Regions from separate parts of the Actinoplanes sp. L3-i22 genome, predicted to be linked through region 2. Evidence: riboswitches for the same ligand, from Rfam matches in the RefSeq annotation. Region 2 holds a riboswitch; the other holds the start of a gene.

Region 1 (3,392 bases), 2.7 Mb from region 2:
CCGGCGTCGGTGAGCCGCGCGGTCCGGCCGCTGCGGTCGAAAAGCTCCGCGCCGAGCTCGTGCTCCAGCGCCTTGACCTGCGCACTCACCCCGGACTGGGTGATGTGCACCCGCTCCGCGGCGCGGGTGAAGCTGCCGGTCTCGGCGACCGCGACGAAGTACTCCAGCTGCCGCAGATCCATGAGTAGAAATTGTAGTAGCCAGAAGAACCATCTGTTGGACTTGTGGATCGGGTAGGGGCAGGGTGAAGTCATGAGCGAACGCGAGAAGGCACAGCAGCCCGAAGACCTGACCCGCCTCTTCGTCGAGCGCGCCAACGCGAAGGATGCCGAGGGCCTCGCCCTGCTGTACGAGGAGGACGCCGTGATGGCCTACCCGCCCGGCAGCCAGACCGTCGGGCGCGCGGCGATCCAGCAGCTCTGGGCCGAGCTGCTGCCGAGGATGCCCCGCTTCGAGCCCGAGCCGCCGCTGCCCACGCTGATCAGCGGCGACCTGGCCCTCACCGCGACGCCGCCGAGAGACGGGGCCGGGGCGAGGGCGCAGGTGGTCCGCCGGCAGCCGGACGGAACCTGGCTGCGGGTGCTCGATCAGCCGGAGTTCGCCCGGCCCTGAGCTGCTCCTACAAGGCCAGGCGCTGGCCGACCGTCAGCCGGTTCGGGCTGCCCAGGCGGCTCGCGTTGGCGCGGTAAAGGGCCTTCCAGCCGCCCTTGACGCGGTAGCGCGTGGCGATGGCGGAAAGGGTGTCGCCGCGCTTCACGACGTAGGTGCCGGTCGTCCTCAGCGGCGAGTCGTAGGAGGCCAGGCGGTAGGGGTTCACCGCGGCGGTGGTCCGCGCCTTGGTGAGCCCGCGACGCCCGCAGGTGGGCCAGGCACCGATGCCCTGGTTCCGCAGGACCCGTTCGGCGACCGTGATCTGCTCGCTCTTGGAGGCCACGTTGGCGGTCGAGCCGTACTTCCCGCCCCCGTGCGCACGCCACGTGGACCGGCTGAACTGCAACCCGCCGTAATAGCCGTTGCCGGTGTTGATCCGCCAGTTGCCGCCGGACTCGCACCGGGCCACGGCGTCCCAGTTCACGTCCGGGGCGGCGCTGGCGGGTGTGGCTTCGACCGCCAGCATGCCGACCGCACCGGCGAGACCGGCGACCATGATGCCGAGCGCGCGTTTCAGGGCGCGCGGAGACTGGGCTCGCCGGGAGACCGCACGACGAACCCGCTTGTTCAGGTGAAGCATGAAGTTTTTCCCTCCACGCCTGCGAGGTGAGCTGTCGGGTTCGGGCCGAGGAGCCCGGCCGCCGTCAGGCGGCTTCACCCCGAGGCGCGCTCAACGTGAGCGCGCCGGAGAACTTGTGGGTCCCCCGCTCCATGCCTGTGTGTTGTTGACCGTGACCAGCAGGCAGGACTCGGCGTTCCGGCCACGGTGTCCGCAATTGCGGACTGCCGACGGTAGCCACCACCTCTCCGGACTGACCACGCCCGGAAGCGGGGCTGGTGACTTTGTTCTCACAAATTAGCCGCTTTGATCTTCCTTTGTGTGAATAACAACCCGAGTTCTTCAGTGGCGGCGCCGGTTGCCACCTACGTGGTCAACCGTGCGGGGGAACGCCGTTTGTGACCGGACACGCAAGAGTGGGTGCGCGGTTCGGCGTGCCTGGGCCCCGTCTCGCCGAACCGGTCATCCTCCGCATGACGGCTCATCACCGCTTTGTTGTCTGATGTGGGCGCGACCCGGGTGCGCGGGCCACGAGGACGCGCAGTTCGCGCGGATTGTGCATGAATTGGGCTCTGATGGGTGTCGTCCCTTGTCGGCTGCCGCGTCCCGGAGAACGATGGGCGGCATCCAGCCGACCTGAGCCGACGAGCCAGAGACCGACCAACCAAAGGTCGTCACATGGAGCATCCCGCGTACGTCGTAGTCACCGCGGAGGGCACGGTTCGTCTGGTACTCGCAGGATCACTGGTCCTGGTGCGCCACGCCGACGTGCTGACGCATCTGGAACAGGCGTTGAAGGCCGAGCCGAGCACGCACGTGGCCGTCGACCTGACCGAAGTCACCTCAATGGACTCCTCCGGAGTCGCTCTGCTGCTGCTCGTGCGCCGGTGCGCGCGGCGCGCGGCCAAGACGTTCCACGTGGCCGGCACTCCCCCCGAGGTGCTGAGACACCTCCATCTGGCCGGCCTGACCGTGTTCCTCGGCCTGCGCCCGCCGGACGACGCCCGCCTTTCACGCACCGGCGGCCCGGCCCCGCCGGAGTTCGCCACCTCGGGCGGGCGCGCCGCGCCGCTCGCCGAGGTCCTCGACGAGGCGTTCGGCGGCGACAACATGGGACACATCCGGCGGCAGCTGTCCGGCTACGCCGACGGCCTGGCGATGTCCGGGCAGGAGCGCTACAACCTGCTGCTCGCGGCAACCGAGATCATGACCAACGCGGTACGTTACGGCGGCGGCTCGGGCCACATCACCGCTGCCGGACGCGGCAACCTGCTGTTCCTCAGCATCAGCGACAGCGGCCGCGGCATTCCCCGCCGCTACCGCGGCGAACGCCCCCGCCCGCGCCCCGGCCACATCGGCCTCTACGGCCTGTGGCTGGTGGGCCAGATCTGCCAGCGGGTCGACATCGACACCGGCCCCGGCGGCACCAGGGTTCAGCTGACCTTCGCGGTCGCGACCGGGTGACCGTCCGGCACACCGCCATGAACGGCAACCAGCACGACGACGACGCGCCCGTCGAGGCCGGCGGTGCGGCCTGCCCCGACCGGGGACGGGATCTGCTCATCGCGGCGTACCGGACGCTGGGCCGGTCACTGAACCTCGACCGCACCGCCGCTGCCGCCGTCCGCCTCGCCCTCCCCGAGCTGGCCCGGGTGGCGGTGCTCGTCCTCGCCGTCGACCGGCAGGAGGCGCGGTGGTGGGCGGCAGGTCAGGAGAGCGCGCCGGCCCCGAAACCGGATCAGGACAACACGGTCGCTCAGGCCGACCTGCCCGGCTGGATCCAGGCAACCCTCACCGACTCCGGCGGCGCCCGGGTCCGGCCCATCCCGCCCGGCCGATGGGCCCTGCCCGACGGCGCCGAGCACCAGGGTCACGGCGTGATCGTCCGGGTGACGTACTCCTACCAGGGCCGGGGCGCGCTGCTGCTGTTGCGCGACCCCGATCAGGCGACCTTCACCGAGGCCGGCCGATCGGTCGCGGCCGAGTTCGGGACCGCGGTCAATCGCGCGGTGACGGCGGCCGTGCTCTACCGCGAGCAGGCCGAGGTCGCCGAGACTCTGCGCACGGCGCTGCTGCCCGCGCCGATACCCGACGTCGCCGGTCTCGAGCTGGCGTCCGTGTACCGGCCGGCCCGCGAGGCGCTGCGCATCGGTGGCGACATCGTGCACGCCGAGCCGCGCAC
Region 2 (3,392 bases):
ACACCGGGCACCGACGCCGCCGCGAAAATGTCGTAGCCGGCGGGCAGGATCCCGGGTGTCCGATCGACGGGGAGGGACGACCGATGGGCAGGACGCCGGACCACACGATCAGGGAGCGCCGAGGCTCCGACGGCGGCGAGCGGGTGCGGGCCGAGGCGAGACGGCGGGCGTGCTCCACGCCGTACGGGAAAGGGGGTCGAAAGAATTGGGGTCGAAAAAGGCCGCCCCCGGCGAACCGGAAGCGGCCCTCTCGCCGTGAGTGCGGTCTAGCCCGGCCGGCGATAGCCGGCGATGGGACCGCGGTCGATCGTCGCCATCCGGACGAAGTCGCCCGTGTGCGGCGCGTGCACCACCATGCCACCACCGATGTAGATGGACACATGGTGCACGTCGGAGTAGTAGAAGACCAGGTCACCCGGCCTCAACTCGCTCCGGCTCACCGACTTCCCGGACGCCCACTGATCCTTCGTGTAGTGCTCGAGATGCACTCCGACAGCCGCCCACGCCGCTTTCGTCAGGCCGGAGCAGTCGTAACTGTTCGGGCCCTCGGAACCGAAGACATAGGGCTTCCCGACCAGGTCACACGCACGCTGAGCGGCACGGCCACCCTTGTCGTTCGTGTATTCGACCGGGCACGGGCCCGTCTTGTACGGCCCGTCGCTGGCTCCGGCCGCGCCGTATGCCTTGAGCCGCAGCTTCTGCAGGGAGGTGATCTCCTTCTCGATCGCCGACTTCTTCTGTTTGAGGTCGGTGTCCCGGGTGGAGATCTCGGTCGCCAGAGCGTCGACCTTCGCCTTGTCGGCGGCGTACTTGTCGCGGAGCTTGACGACGTCGCCGATCGATGCCTGGCGGTTGGCGGCCAGCTGCTCGAGAAGCGAGAGCTTCTCGGTCAGGTTGCTCGCGCTGCCGCCCAGGATCGCGCCGATGGCGGTCGGCGGACCCTGCATGTACGCGTCCGCGGCCATGCCGCGCACCTCACCAAGAGCCGCGTCGACCTGTTTCTGCAGCGGGGCGAGCGTCGTGTTCAGCTGCTTCTGCTGCTTCTGCAGCTTGAGCAGCTTCCCGTGCACGTCGTTGTAATCCTCGATGACGGGCTCGAGCTCGTTCCACTGCTTGTCGATCTGGGCTTCGACGCTGGACGGCGAAGGCGTGGCGTAGGCAACGACAGGTCCGGTGAGAACGATTCCGGCAGCGGTGACGGCGCAGAGCAGTCCACGCAGCACACCTCGCGCGCCTATCCGTTTCACGTAGGTGCGTTGTCCTTTCTTCCTGCTCGGCCGCCGACCGGGTTAGCTGACGGGTTCGGGCGGGAAGCGCGCCCGGCCACGATCGCTCGTGGCTGCACCCCGGGGAACCTGGGTCCCCGGCTCGCCTCGCGGCGATTAGGCGGTGGTTCGGCAGATCGGCCGGTTGGACGATGGGGGGCTGTCGAACCGGGGACCACCGTACTCGGATCATGCGGGCAAATGAAGCTTGCGTCCGCGAGGAAACTACCCGCACAGTCACCGGTACTCACAGTGAGCGAAACGGCCACGCATCCAGGGCTTGAGCTAGCCACGGCACGATCAGAATCACGGTGGGTAACACCAGCAGACCGATCGCGGCGACCCCGGCGACCACCGACAAACCGGTCGAACGGGGCGCCGGCCCGCCGAGCCGATCAAGTCGCCGGCGGCGGGATTCACCCGCCGGGTCGGCGGGCGCCTCCTCCGCCAGAGGGACGGCGTCGGCCAGCCGGGCCAGCGCGGCCCGCAGCGGGACCGGGCCCGTCCGGCGCCTCGCGGCGTCGTCCGACACCATCTCCAGCAACAGATGTACGGCGTCGAGCGGCGCCCGTGACCGCAGCGGCCGGGGCACCGCCTGATAGAACGCGGTGAACGACTCCATCACCAGCTCGTGCCGGTGCCGCAGGTGCGCCTGCTCGTGCGCGAGCACCGCGTCCACCTGCTCCCGGTCCAGGATCCGCAGCACCGCGTCACTGAGCACGACGCGCGGCTCCCGGCCGGGCACGCAGTAGGCCAGCGGCAGCGTCCCGTCCAGCACCCGGACCTCGGCCCCGCCCAGCTCCTGATGCCGTTCGGCGCGATCGAGCAGGTCGGCGAGCATCCGGTGCCGCTCGCGCCGGGCCCGGGCCCGCACCGACACCTTGATCAGCGAGATCAGCAGCCGGATCACGATGGTCGCGGCGACCGCCAGGGAGAACACCAGCGACGCGACCACCCACGGGTGATCCGCGCCGGCCGCCCGGGTCAGCTCCTCGGGGGCGGCCAGCACCACGCCGAGCGCGCAGAGCACCGCGGTGAGGGTGAGGGCCTGCCAGAGCAGCACGGCCGCGACCGGGGCACGGTCCACCCAGCGAGCGCCGGCCAGGATGCCCGGGGCGACCAGCGAAAGGGTCAGCCCGAGGGCTCCGAGAAGAAGAGCGGTCACGTCTCTTTCGGTGGGGAGTCCAGGGCGGCTTGGATCGCGCCGGGGGGCAGCTGACCGAGGAAGTATGCCAGCGCGGCGTCCTGATCGGGAGTGCCGTTGAGCGCGTCGAACATCAGGGCGGCGGTCATCTCCTCGCGGGACTGCGCGGGGGCGTACCGATAGGCGCGGTCCTCCATGGTTCGCACGACCAGTTTCTTCTTCGCGAGACGGTCGAGCACGGTCATCACCGTGGTGTATGCCAGATCACGGTCGGCGAGGATGCCGAGATAGACCTGCCGGACCGTCAAAGGGACATGCGAAGCCCACAACTGGTCCATGACCTCACGTTCGAGACCGCCAAGTGCCATGTGACCCATCCTACTAGGGCCAGTCGTACTACGTCTCGTAGTATCTACTACGAAGAGTCGTAGAGGGGGACACCCGGTGGACGTGCTCGACCTGACCCGGCTGCAGTTCGCGGTCGTGACGATCTATCACTACCTGTTCGTGCCGCTGTCGATCAGCCTGTCGGCGGCCGCGGCCGGCCTGCACCTGACCTGGATGCGCACCGGCTCGGAGAAGTTCCTGCACCTGACGAAGTTCGTCGGCAAGCTGCTGATCGTCACGTTCGCGGTCGGCGTGGTCACCGGCCTCGTGCAGGAGTTCCAGTTCGGGCTCGGCTGGAGCGCGTTCGCCAAGTTCTACGGCGACGTGTTCGGCCCGACCCTGGCGATCGAGGGGATGCTCGCGTTCTTCCTGGAGGCGACGTTCCTCGCGCTGTGGTACTTCGGGTGGGGACGTCTGCCCCGGAGGGTGCACGCGGCCACGATCGTGGTCGTCGCGGTCGGGACGCTGCTGTCGGCGTACATCATCCTGGCCGCCAATTCCTTCATGCAGAACCCGGTGGCCTACGCACTGGACCCGGCGACCGGCCGGGCCCATCTGACCAGCTTCGGGGAGCTGCTCACCAACGAGGTGGTGCT

What was found. A riboswitch is a leader RNA that binds a small molecule or an ion and turns the genes downstream of it on or off. The one in region 2 is predicted to bind cyclic di-AMP.
Region 1: it holds a riboswitch for cyclic di-AMP, as region 2 does, so the genes downstream of both, L3i22_RS02615 (transglycosylase family protein) here and L3i22_RS14410 (C40 family peptidase) in region 2, are expected to answer to the same signal.

The regions. Positions count from the first base shown of each region.
Region 1 covers NZ_AP024745.1:564,548-567,939, forward strand. Annotated here, with positions in the region: gene L3i22_RS02605 (LysR family transcriptional regulator) at 1-182, opposite strand, end outside; gene L3i22_RS02610 (nuclear transport factor 2 family protein) at 253-612, shown strand; gene L3i22_RS02615 (transglycosylase family protein) at 620-1,231, opposite strand; cyclic di-AMP (ydaO/yuaA leader) riboswitch at 1,233-1,416, opposite strand; gene L3i22_RS02620 (STAS domain-containing protein) at 1,889-2,674, shown strand; gene L3i22_RS02625 (PP2C family protein-serine/threonine phosphatase) at 2,671-3,392, shown strand, end outside.
Region 2 covers NZ_AP024745.1:3,252,635-3,256,026, reverse strand. Annotated here, with positions in the region: gene L3i22_RS14415 (MarR family winged helix-turn-helix transcriptional regulator) at 1-36, shown strand, start outside; gene L3i22_RS14410 (C40 family peptidase) at 267-1,247, opposite strand; cyclic di-AMP (ydaO/yuaA leader) riboswitch at 1,264-1,399, opposite strand; gene L3i22_RS14405 (M56 family metallopeptidase) at 1,513-2,430, opposite strand; gene L3i22_RS14400 (BlaI/MecI/CopY family transcriptional regulator) at 2,427-2,777, opposite strand; gene L3i22_RS14395 (cytochrome ubiquinol oxidase subunit I) at 2,854-3,392, shown strand, end outside.